DNA from 2 places in the Priestia sp. FSL W8-0524 genome. Region 2 is predicted to be linked to the other one. Evidence: riboswitches for the same ligand, from Rfam matches in the RefSeq annotation. Region 2 holds a riboswitch; the other holds the start of a gene.

Evidence for each region. A riboswitch is a leader RNA that binds a small molecule or an ion and turns the genes downstream of it on or off. The one in region 2 is predicted to bind thiamine pyrophosphate.
Region 1: it holds a riboswitch for thiamine pyrophosphate, as region 2 does, so the genes downstream of both, NST66_RS01295 (thiamine phosphate synthase) here and thiM (hydroxyethylthiazole kinase) in region 2, are expected to answer to the same signal.

Annotation. Positions count from the first base shown of each region.
Region 1 covers NZ_JBBOUG010000001.1:250,519-256,743, reverse strand. The annotation lists gene NST66_RS01315 (thiazole biosynthesis adenylyltransferase ThiF) at 1-45, opposite strand, end outside; gene NST66_RS01310 (thiazole synthase) at 42-809, opposite strand; gene thiS (sulfur carrier protein ThiS) at 815-1,018, opposite strand; gene thiO (glycine oxidase ThiO) at 1,015-2,142, opposite strand; gene NST66_RS01295 (thiamine phosphate synthase) at 2,126-2,749, opposite strand; TPP riboswitch at 2,871-2,972, opposite strand; gene NST66_RS01290 (hypothetical protein) at 3,131-3,346, opposite strand; gene crcB (fluoride efflux transporter CrcB) at 3,398-3,784, opposite strand; gene NST66_RS01280 (fluoride efflux transporter FluC) at 3,785-4,183, opposite strand; gene NST66_RS01275 (amino acid ABC transporter substrate-binding protein) at 4,525-5,346, shown strand; gene NST66_RS01270 (amino acid ABC transporter permease) at 5,330-6,034, shown strand; gene NST66_RS01265 (amino acid ABC transporter ATP-binding protein) at 6,065-6,225, shown strand, end outside.
Region 2 covers NZ_JBBOUG010000001.1:1,855,268-1,861,492, forward strand. The annotation lists gene NST66_RS09280 (UDP-N-acetylmuramoyl-L-alanyl-D-glutamate--2,6-diaminopimelate ligase) at 1-615, shown strand, start outside; gene NST66_RS09285 (hypothetical protein) at 713-1,219, opposite strand; partial or broken gene NST66_RS09290 (GNAT family N-acetyltransferase) at 1,390-1,853, shown strand; gene NST66_RS09295 (TetR/AcrR family transcriptional regulator) at 2,115-2,714, shown strand; gene NST66_RS09300 (MFS transporter) at 2,811-4,028, shown strand; TPP riboswitch at 4,204-4,312, shown strand; gene thiM (hydroxyethylthiazole kinase) at 4,388-5,194, shown strand; gene thiE (thiamine phosphate synthase) at 5,208-5,852, shown strand; gene NST66_RS09315 (pyridoxamine 5'-phosphate oxidase family protein) at 5,880-6,225, opposite strand, start outside.

The DNA of each region.
Region 1 (6,225 bases), 1.6 Mb from region 2:
TCCAATAGGTTGAAACAATTCTTGGCGGGAATAACGATTAATCAACCGATACTCATCCCTTCTGTTGGACTGCTTGCCGTTGCATATTGTTTCTTTTCAATACGTCCTGCTTCAAATGCTGCTCTTCCTGCCTCAATCGCTAGCTTCATAGCACGAGCCATTTTCACAGGATCTTTTGCTCCTGAAACAGCTGTATTTAATAACACACCATCTGCTCCTAGCTCCATAGCTTGAGCTGCGTCTGAAGCCGTTCCAATACCTGCATCTACAATTACTGGAACGGTTGATTGTTCAATGATAAAACGCATGTTCAACGGATTAATAATACCTTGACCTGAACCGATAGGCGACGCTCCTGGCATAATGGCATGTACGCCTAACTCCTCTAAACGACGCGCAAGTAAAACATCATCTGATGTGTAAGGTAAAACGGTAAAGCCCTCTTTTAACAGTTCTTCACTAGCTTTTAATGTTTCAACTGGATCAGGAAGCAGCGTCTTATCACATCCAATTACTTCTACTTTCACCATGTCACAAAGTCCAGAAGCCTTTGCTAATTTAGCAATACGTACGGCCTCTTCTGCATTTTTTGCTCCAGCAGTGTTAGGCAAAAGAGTGAAACGCTTCACATCAAGTGCTTCTAATAAATTAGGCTGATTTTGATCAAAAATATCCATTCGTCTAACAGCAAATGTTAAAATTTCTGTTTCCGACTCTTCTACCGCTTGACGCTGAGTCGTAAAGTCCGGAAATTTCCCTGTTCCTAATAATAAACGTGAATTAAATGTATATTGTCCAATTTTTAACATACTCTTCATCCTCCTCCAACAAATGAAACAACTTCTAATGTATCTCCATCTTTTAAGCATGCATCGCTATGTTCTTCTTTTTGCAAAATATTCTTGTTTAATTCAACAATTACAACTCGCTCATGCAGACTCTGAGCCTGCAGCAAGTGCTCGACCGTTTCAATTTCATCTCCGACAGTGACGGTCTTACCGTTAATAATTAGATTCAATGAACTCCCTCCATTGCTCTCGTTAGCTGAAATGATGTAAAGAATGAATGATTTGGCTTTTTCCCTAACAAAGCATCAGCCATAATTTTTCCAGTTGCAGCGCTTAATAAAATACCGTTTCGGTAGTGGCCAAAAGCCATGTGCAGATTCGCTATTTCAGGGTGCTCTCCTAAATAAGGCCAGCCATCATTCGTTTGTGGACGAAGACCAGCCCATGCTTTTTCAAATGTGGCTTCTTTAATGGCCGGCAGAAGCGCAGAAGCTTTATTCAGCAAAAATTGAATACCTTGTGCAGAAACGGTCTTAGTAAAATCATGCTGCAGCTTAGTTGCCCCGATTACGATTCTTCCACCAGTCTTAGGGACTAAGTAAAAACCTTCATCTAAAAAAATCGTTTTAGAAAGCAGGGGCTTATGACTTTGCAGAGCAATACACTCTCCTTTTACAGGAAACACCTCGCCTAAATGTTCAGAAGAAATAAAGCGTTTAGCCCATGAGCCTGCTGCAATCACTACTTTTTCTCCATAAAAAGAGCCTTTGGACGTCTGTACCCCTTTTACTGTTTCATTTTCCATAATAAGAGAGTGAACGTCACAGTATTCGAATACATCTGCTCCGTGATACAAGGCTCCATGAGCAAGAGCTTGTGTTAACTTATCCGGAGCTAGCTGGCCGTCTCCCGGTATTGTAATGGCTCCGTATATGTCTGGAGAGAGCCCGGGTTCTAACAAACGCGCTTCTTTTACATCGATCCATCTTACATCTTTGTCCCACCGGTGGTGCTGAGCGGCTTTTTTCTTTAATACGTGTGCATCTTCTTCTGTTCCAGCGACTTTTAATAAGCCTTTTTGAATGAGCTCTACGTCGATAGCCGTTTTTTCTTTTAGTTCCTTCACCAGTTCAGGAAACATGCTTCTGCTCTTAATAGCAAGGTCTAAAAGAGGACCTTCTTCATCAATTTCAGCTTGAGCACCTAAAATACCAGCGGCTGCACTTGAAGCTTCACAACCAACTTGATTGCGTTCAAGAATAGCTACTGACGCTCCTTGTTTTGACAAATGATAAGCGATAGAAGAGCTGATTATACCTCCTCCGATTAACAGTACATCATAATGCTGCTTCATTTTCTCCACCTCCAGATGTCCATATATGAGAATATTGTTTAATCGCTTTCAGGGGATCTTGCGCAAGCATGACACCAGACATCACGGCTATACCGTGTGCTCCTGTTTGAAGTACCTCTTTGGCATTTACAGGTGTAATTCCTCCAATGGCAATAACCGGTATCTGCACAGCGTCTACTACTTCTTTTAGTGCCGCTATCCCTCGACTTTTTAATTCTTTTTTTGAATGTGTTGAATAAATATGTCCGTATAAAATGTAGTGAGCACCATCTTTTTCAGCTTCTAAAGCCTCTTCCACAGAGTGAACTGACTTTCCAACAATAAGAGAAGGAAATGCGTCTATAACAAACGAAACGTCTAAACTATGATAGGCAAGCTGTACACCTTTTGCTTTTAAAGCATGCGCTACATCAACTCGGTCATTCACAATAATTTTAGAGCGACAAAATGGTAGGCTTTCTAGTAAACATTGAATCTGCTTTGCCGTTTTCTTTTTTTCTCTAATATGAATGGCGCCCGCAAAAGGCGCGATAGCCGTTAAAATTTTTTGAAGCTCTTCGATTGGCTGCTTATCTGTTGTAATGACATGAAATTTAGGAATATCCACATGATCGAAACCTTTCCATTCAGAATAAAGAGAAATTTCAATCACTTCATCTTGTGCAGAGGGCTTTATTACATACAAAAAACCACTCTACAACGTAGAGTGGTTAGCATGCATCGTTATGTAAACATGATCGCCACTTCCCTACGCTGGTCCAAACCAGATCAGGTTCAAAGGGTCCGAAATACATCCGTCTCAGCTTCAAAAAGCTCCCCTAGTGATTGCTATTTATTGATTTTGTTTTTGCACTTAAAATTATAACACAACTAAATGTAAATACAATATCTCTTTATGCTCTTACGGCTCTCTTCCTTTTATAGATGTATCTTTTAAGCTTCTTTACTAAGAGGCCCGGCGCACCGAATCATTCTGCTTTTTATATAGTTAGTAATCGGTATAGTCGTCAAATTCTTCTTTGTCTTTTTCCTTTTTCCGATCCCATATAAACAGCAGGAGTAACATAATAAAAGTTAGAATATAAAAACCGTAAAAAATAAATGCCGCCACAACATTTATAAATAAAAATAAAAAACCAATGATCTGACCTGCAACAGCTACAATCAACAAAATGTATTTCCAAACTTCTGCTTTTCTATCCATTCTCTACTTCTCCGTCTTTTTGTTTTTCCCTACTAGAAACGTTCTCTTTACTTATAATAAAAACGTTCCTGCCAGTAAACCGACTGTAAATAAACCAACTGTTCCAAATGCTGAAATCCCCACGTACGCCAACATTTTCCGATAAGATTTTTCCCGAATTAACTGTACGGTTTCCACACTAAACGTTGAAAAAGTGGTAAAGGCACCAAAAAACCCAATGCCAATCATTAAAAATATTGAATCATCATAAGCATGACTCGGAACCTTTCCATAATAACTACCGTAAAAAAGACCAAGCCCAAACGCACCGAGCAAGTTTACAAACAGCATTGAGACTGGAAAAGGAGGGTTTGAAACTGTTTTTGTAACTTTTAAACCCAAAAGATAACGGCATATTCCTCCAGCTGCCCCGCCAAGTGCCAAGCTCACTATGCTCATTTACTTCACCTCATGTACTTTCACTAAATTTTTCCCTGCCGCTTCACCGCATAGATAGCCTGCTAAAGCAAGAAGGATTCCACCTACTAAAGAGACAATGACATAAATGGCTCCCCAAAATAAATGGTGCTGAGTGAGAGAAATGACGTCTCCTGCAAAGGTTGAATACGTTGTAAAACCGCCGCACACGCCAACTCCTAGTCCAAGCTTTATCCATTCTTTTGGCTTTTTCCACGCAAAAAATCCTGTTAATAGGCCTAGTATGAAGCTTCCTAATAGGTTTTCAATTACCGTTCCTATTGGATAGCCCGTATATAATAAGGAAAGATTTAGCAAATAACGCGCATATGTACCAGCGATAGCACCAAAGGCAATTGAGATTAAGTTTATGGCTTTCATCATATCGCTCCGTTTCATAAATTCTTCTTTAAGTGTACCATAAGGAATTTATTTCTACCTTAACATTTAACTATATGTTTATTGCACCAAAAGTCATGAAAAAATGAAAGAGAAAATCGTCGCATGAAACTTCCTTTTTACTCCTCAAATATCCCTTAAAAATCCACTTAATCCAAATTTTAAAATCTTTCTGTATCCTTATGACAAACCGTGTATAGAAGGTATATTTCCCTTATTTTAAGTCACATTAATCGTATAAGTTTTTTTTGTTGACTTTTGCTGTGTTCTTGTTTAGTATCACAGAGTATCATTTCCTATCAGAATACTAGGGGGTTTAGAAAATGAAGAAATTTGCTGCACTTTTGTCGCTACTATTAGCTTTCACAGTTGTGCTTGCCGCATGCGGTTCTAGCTCAAAAAATGAAGCAAACAATGGAGACAATAAATCTTCACAAGAGGATTTATATAATAAAGTGAAAAAAGATGGCGTATTAACAATTGGAACTGAAGGTACATACCCTCCGTTCACTTTTCATGATGACAAACAAAAGCTAACTGGGTTTGATGTAGAATTGGCTCAAGAAGTAGCTAAACGTCTTGGCGTAAAAGCTGAGTTCAAAGAAACACAGTGGGATGGCATGTTTGCCGGATTAGATGCTAAACGCTTTGACATGATTGCTAATGAAGTGGGTATTCGTGAAGATCGTCAAAAGAAATACGATTTCTCTGACCCATACATCCAGTCAGGCGCCGTATTAATTGTTCGTAAAGACGAAAAAGATATCAAATCATTTAAAGATTTAAAAGGAAAAAAATCAGCACAGTCATTAACAAGTAACTACAAAGACATGGCTCAATCTTATGGTGCAAACATTACGAGTGCTGAAGGTTTTGCTCAAGCAGTAGAACTAATGAGCGCAAACCGTGTTGATGCTACAATCAACGATAAATTATCGTTCCTTGACTATAAGAAAAAGCACCCTAACGCACCTATCAAAATCGCGGATGAAAAATCCGATGGTGCTGCAAGCGGCTTTATGTTTAGAAAAGACAGCGGTAAGTTAGTGGATAAAGTAAACAAAGCATTGAAAGATATGAAAAAAGACGGAACATACGCAAAAATTTCTAAGAAATGGTTTGGCGAAGATGTTTCTCCTAAATAATATTTTTCCTGATGGAGAGCGATTGAATCAATTGATTTCAATCGCTCAATCATCTCTCTTACCAATGCTAAAGGGAGCTATTCAATATTCTATTCCACTAACATTAATAAGCTTTGCCATAGGCATTGTGTTAGCTGTTTTAACAGCACTTGCTCGCTTGTCTTCAAGTAAGATATTAAACATAATTGCACGTGTATATGTGTCAATTATTCGTGGAACGCCTTTGCTTGTGCAATTATTTATCATTTTCTACGGATTACCTAACTTAGATATAACAATTGATCCATTCATCTCTGCTGTTATTGGATTTTCATTAAGTGTAGGTGCGTATGCATCTGAAATTATCCGAGCAGCGATTCAATCTATTCCTAAAGGACAGTGGGAAGCTGGCTACTCACTCGGTATGACCTATTCCCAAGCGTTAAGACGGATTATCTTACCGCAAGCAGCACGTGTATCGATTCCGCCATTATCTAACTCTTTTATTAGTCTTATTAAAGACACGTCACTTGCATCGCTTATTCTTGTTTCTGAAATGTTCCGTCAAGCTCAAGAAATCGCTTCAACTAACTATGAGTTTTTACTTCTTTATAGTGAAGCAGCGCTCTTGTACTGGGTTATGTGTACAATCTTATCCATTATCCAAGGACGTATTGAAATAAGACTAGATCGTTACGTGTCTAAATAACCGTTTCAAGTAGCTAAAGGAGTTTTTTATATGATTAATATCAAAAATTTGCATAAATCATTCGGTGATTTGCAAGTATTAAAAGGGATTGATTTGGAAGTTGAACAGGGCAAAGTAATTGTATTAATCGGCCCTTCTGGATCGGGTAAAACTACTTTTTTACGTTGCTTAAATCTGTTAGAAATCCCAAC
Region 2 (6,225 bases):
TACAAAGTAGCAGTGCCTGTATATGGTGATTACAACATTGCTAACGTGCTAGCGGCCATTGGTACAGCTCTTCACTTTGAATACCACATTGAAGATATTATTAGCGTGCTTCCTCAATTGGAAAGTCCAGAAGGGCGATTTCAGGTGATAGAAGGTCCTAATAACCAAAAAGTGATTTTAGACTATGCCCATACGCCTGTTGCCCTTACGCGTTTGGTAGAAGAAGTAAAAAAGATGGAGTATAACCAGCTGATTGTCATGATTGCAGGGATCGGCATTCGAGATTTTAATAAAATGCCTAAAATGGCGCGTACCATTGAAGGAAAAGCTGATGAAATTATCGTAACGGTTGATCACCCAGGTTATCATGATCCTAACGTAATTGTAGATCAAGTGATGACAGGTTTTTCGAATCCGAGCGCAAGCAATATTCACCGCGCCCCTACTCGAACAGAAGGAGTATTAAAGTCGCTTTCTTTAGGAAAGGCGAATGATATTATTTTACTTACAAGCGGCTGTATTAACGGCGCTCAGCTTGTAAAAGGAAACGAAATTCCGCATTCAGATGAAGACATTATTGCCTCTTATTATGCATCGTTAAGCAATATTTCCTGATATTCTTTTTCATTTATTGAACGAACGTGGAGAAATTGAAACATCATACGAAAGAAGGTCTCTTACTGTTTTTAGAGACCTTCTTTTTGCATGGGAACTATAGGCTGTTTTCGCGCTGTGTTTTTGGTTCTTCAATTTTTACATCATGTTCTTTAGCCAGCTTTTTAATAGCTGCATTGTAATCGCGTATACCTTTTCGTGCTTCATCAAGCATAGCGTTTGCCTCAGCAATAAGGTTGCGGTCCTGCTTTTCCAAAGCACTGACAATTTTAATAAAAGCATTATACTGGGTATTGGCAGCCTTTATATAGCCTTCATGAACCTTTCGAAGATCGTCGGTTTCTACATCGATGTTTTCCAGTTCGTCAACAAATTTACGATAGGTAGGAATGACTTCACTCGTCATCGTATCGTACATAACAGCGTCACTTGTGTAGTTAGCGCCTGTAACGGAATCGTATGCGTCAATCGCCTCTTTTTCAAGCTGAGCGGCTTTCTTTAAATCTTGATTGTTATAATCGATTAAATCATCTTGAACAGGATCACTAAAGCAGGCGGATAATAAAAACAAAAGAGGGACAAGACAAAATAAAACTTTCTTCAACGAATTTCACCTCCGTTTAACAATGTATGAAACATCTGCTTGGCAAAGTCTGTTTTAATAACTGGAGAAAAAGAAGGGAGTGTATAAAAGGATTTTTAAAGGTCGACAGTGAATGTATTCATAAGTTGGTTTGTAATTGACCACCCTTTAGTAGCAGGAAGGAAGAGAAGATGATTAAAATAAAAAGAGACCACTTAACGAACAATGAAGTTATTGAGCTAGTAAGTTCTCACCTTCAAGGAATGAACTTACATTCCCCCCTGAAAGTATTCATGCTCTAGATATTGAAAGTTTAAAACAACGTCATATTACGTTTTGGAGCGTGTGGGAAGGAAGTCAGCTAGCAGGGTGCGGAGCTGTAAAAGAGTTAGATGAGCACCACGGAGAAATTAAATCGATGCGAACAGCTACCGCTCATTTGCGGAAAGGAATTGCTAGAGAGCTGCTGCAGTACATAATAAATGAAGCGCAAAAACGAGGGTACCGACGCTTAAGCTTAGAAACAGGATCCGCACCCGCTTTTGAACCGGCTAGAAAGCTATACGCCAGTTTTGGATTTTACGAGTGCGAACCGTTTTCTACCTACAAAGAAGATCCATACAGTGTGTTTATGACAAAGAAATTGAATGAGTAAAAGACAGGAAAGAAGGCGCAGATGATTTGTTTATTTGTATGCAAACTGTGCGGGCAAGCAGCTGTCATTTATCCTGTTAGCAAGTAAGCTTTTTAGGCAAAGCCTTTTTAGGAGGCTTTGTTTTGGTCATGATTCATATAAAAAGGTATAAACTAGGTTTTCTCACTAGACAAAAAGGTTTTTCCTATGTAGTATAGGTGTCAGATAATACAAAACGAATGTTCAGTATAAATAATAAATGTACGGGGCGGTGGAAATAGCTTGAATAAAAAAAAGCTTCAAAGTGAACAAACCAAAAGAAAAGTGGCAGATGCCGCTAAAGCATTATTTTCTCAAAAAGGCTATAAAGCTACATCTATTGAGGAAATTGTAGAAGCTACGGGAAGCAGTAAAGGGAATATTTATTATCACTTTAAAAGTAAAGAAGGGCTTTTTCTTTATTTAATAGACGAATGGGATCTTGAGTGGGAACGAAACTGGAAAGAAAGAGAGTCTCTTTACAAAACAACAAGAGATAAGCTTTTTGGAATAGCGGAGCAAATCATTTTAGATGATTTGAATCATCCTCTTACGAAAGCTGCGGATGAGTTTTTTAACAACGAGGAGAAGGGCAGCGACATCGAAGAGCGAATTGATGAGATGGTGAAACGACACGTGGAGTTTAACCGGGAACTTTTGCAACAGGGCATCGATGAAAGCGAGTTTTCTCATAAAAATGCAGAGCAACTTGCAGTAATTTTAGAAGGGTTGTTTGTTGGAATGAGCCGCATGTCTCGAAAAACGAGTACGGAAAATGCCCTGCAGCTTTACCATTCAGCAATCGATGTATTTTTAAACGGAATTATAGCAAGGTCTTCTTAAATAAGCGGGGATGCTTATTGCGGCAATGAGTAATCCCTCATTATTTTGTATTTTTATAGACCGAACGTTCAGTATTTTTGTAATCAGGAGGTTTATATGTCATTATTGTTAAGAAATCGAGCGGCGATTTTGCTGCTCATGCTAAATATTTTTATTATCTTTACGGGAATCGGTCTCGTTATTCCAATTATGCCAACCTATATGACGGAGCTTCATATCAACGGCAGCGTGATGGGGCTTTTAGTAGCGGTGTTTTCACTAACTCAATTTCTGTTTTCGCCTTTAGCGGGGCGATTATCCGATTCGTTAGGGAGAAAGAAAATTATTGTAGCGGGAATGATTGTTTTTGCCCTGTCTGAATGGTTCTTTGGTTCAGTGAGTACACCTCTTTTATTATTTGTGTCCAGAATGCTAGGTGGGGTCGGAGCCGCGCTTATTATGCCTGCTGTTATGGCCTATACAGCGGACGTGACGTCTGCTAAAGAACGCGCTAAAGGAATGGGCTATGTGACGGCAGCGATTACAACAGGATTTATTATCGGGCCCGGTATTGGAGGCTTTTTAGCTGAATACGGCATGCGCGTGCCATTTTACATGGCCGCAGTAGCAGGAGGCTTGGCTGCAGTGATTACGCTTTTTGTTTTGCCGGAGTCTCGTCCTGTACAAGGTCATGCTGTTTCAAACAATGAGAATCCAAAAGAAGATCGGCTGCTACTGCAGCTTATGAATTCCTACAAAGAACCTTATTTTTTAAGTTTAATTATCGTTTTTGTGACATCGTTTGGATTATCCAATTATGAAACGATCTTTTCACTATTTGTTGATCATAAATTTAGCTTTACGCCAAAAGATATTGCGTTTGTTATTACGTTTGGCTCTATTGCAGGGGCTGTTGTGCAGGTTACGATTTTTGGCTGGATTTTAAATAAATTCGGTGAAAAAAGAGTGATTTCGTTTTGCTTGATGATGACGGGACTTTTTATTTTACTTACGCTATTTGTGCACACGTACTGGCTTATTATTGTTGTAACATTTATCGTCTTTTTAGCAACAGATATTTTACGTCCGGCAATCAGCACGCAAATGTCGATGATGGCACAAGACGATCAAGGGTATGTAGCCGGACTAAATTCTGCTTATACAAGTCTTGGGAATATTATTGGACCCGTTGTCGCAGGCTTTCTTTTTGATATAAACATTAATTATCCGTACGTATCAGCTGCACTTGTACTGCTGCTTTGTTTTCTTTTATCTTTAAGAGCAGGAAAGGACCGAAAAACAGCTGTGAGAAATCAAGCGATTCAAGAGAAATGATAGAATTTTTAGGGGATAGAAGACCTCCAGTAGTTTACTGGAGGTCTTTTAATGATGCTTTTAGTAAAGCTGTAAGATTTACAACACCACTCAGCCTATAGCGAAGCTTTATTTTATGGGCAAAACAGTGAAATGGTTGCAAATAAAAAAGGTTAATAGTAAACTTTAAACGTAACAAGAATAGTATGGGAGCTTGCGCGGGGCAGGCTGAGAGTACAGGGGCGCCTGTTGACCATTTGAACCTGTTGGATAATGCCAGCGCAGGGAATGTGAGTACATACCAAAGCACTTTGCGCATGCAAGGTGCTTTTTTGTCTTTTTTTTGCAGTGTTAAAACTAAATGAAAAGAGTGAGAGAACATGGATATTAGTAAAATTTCAGCTCAATTAGAAAAAGTAAGAGATACAAGTCCGCTTGTTCATAATATTACGAATGTTGTGGTAACCAATTTTACAGCAAATGGACTGCTTGCCCTAGGAGCGTCACCTGTTATGGCTTATGCGAAGGAAGAAGTGGCTGACATGGCTCGAATCGCCGGAGCGCTTGTCTTAAATATGGGTACACTGACGGCTCAAGAAGTAGAAGCGATGAGAATAGCAGGAAAATCAGCAAATGAAAACGGCGTGCCGGTTATTTTCGATCCTGTAGGAGCCGGAGCGACACCGTTTCGTACAGAAGTGGCACGTCAGCTTGTAGAAGAATTAAATATTGCCGTTATTCGCGGTAACGCTGCTGAAGTTGCGAATGTAGTAGGCGAGTCATGGCTCATTAAAGGCGTTGATTCATTAGAAGGGCAAGGAGACGTCATTGAACTTGCTGAGAAAGCAGCGAACAAATTAGATACAGTGATTGTTATTACGGGGAAACAAGATGTGATCACCGATGGAAACACAACGTATACAGTAGACAACGGTCACCCGTTATTTACGAAGGTGACGGGTACTGGATGTCTGCTGACATCAATTATAGGAGCTTTCGCGGCTGTAGAAAAAGAATATGTCGGGGCAAGCGTTGCTGCTTTAAGTTTTTACGGAGTGGCAGGTGAAATCGCCGCAGCGAAAAAAGGTGAAGAAGGGCCGGGGAGCTTTCAAATTGAGCTGTTAAATCAGCTTCATCTTTTATCTGGACAGGATATTGAATCATATGCAAGAGTACATCAACGTTAAAAGGAGCGGGAAAATGACAAACGAAGAAATTAAAAAGCTGCTGAAAGTTTATTTTATAATGGGCAGCAATAACTGTACAAAAGATCCGAAAGAAGTGTTGAAAGAAGCAATTGAAGGCGGCGTTACCGTGTTTCAATTCCGTGAAAAAGGTGAAGCTGCACTAAAAGGCGAAGCGAAATATCAGCTGGCGAAGGAACTTCAGCAAATTTGTCAGCAGCACAACGTTCCTTTTGTTGTGAATGATGACCTTGACTTAGCGATCCGTTTACAAGCGGATGGCGTTCATATTGGACAAGAAGATGAAAAAGCTCATATTGTTCGAGAAAAAATAGGAAAAGGAATTGTGGGCGTCTCTGTTCATAATGTACAAGAGCTGCAGCAAGCCATAAAAGACGGGGCGGATTATGTAGGAATGGGACCTGTTTTTCCTACTTCTACAAAAAAAGACGCAAAAGCAGTGCAAGGTACAAAATTAATTGAAGAAGTGCGAAACCAGAATATTGACTTTCCAATTGTAGGAATCGGTGGCATCACGCCTGAAAATGCCAAACAAGTAGTAGAAGCAGGTGCAGATGGTGTTTCTATTATTACCGCGATTAGCTTAGCAGCGTCTCCAAAAGAAAAAGCAGCTCAATTGAAAGAAGCGGTAGGAAAATAAAAAAAGCGCACAGTGTGCGCTTTTTTATTATAGCTGAACGGTTTGAGGAGTTTCTTCGCCTTCATTCATAAAGCGAATTTCGTTTGGTGTAATTTCCAGAACAACATACTCAGGGTCATTTGGACCGTCAAACCATTCTTTCATGTGATCGTTCCATATACGTCCTTTTAATTGATCACCGGTACGAAGAACAGCTGTTCCGGATAATTCTAAGTATTGATCGCCATATCCTTCGCCGCTGTAGCCTAATAGTACGTGCACGTTCGGATTGGCTTCGATTTCTTCTGCCTTATGTGTATTGATATTTGTTGGTGTGTAAAGAGCGATACCATCTTCATCGCTGAAAAATGTCATATAGCGAGAGTGGGGTTTG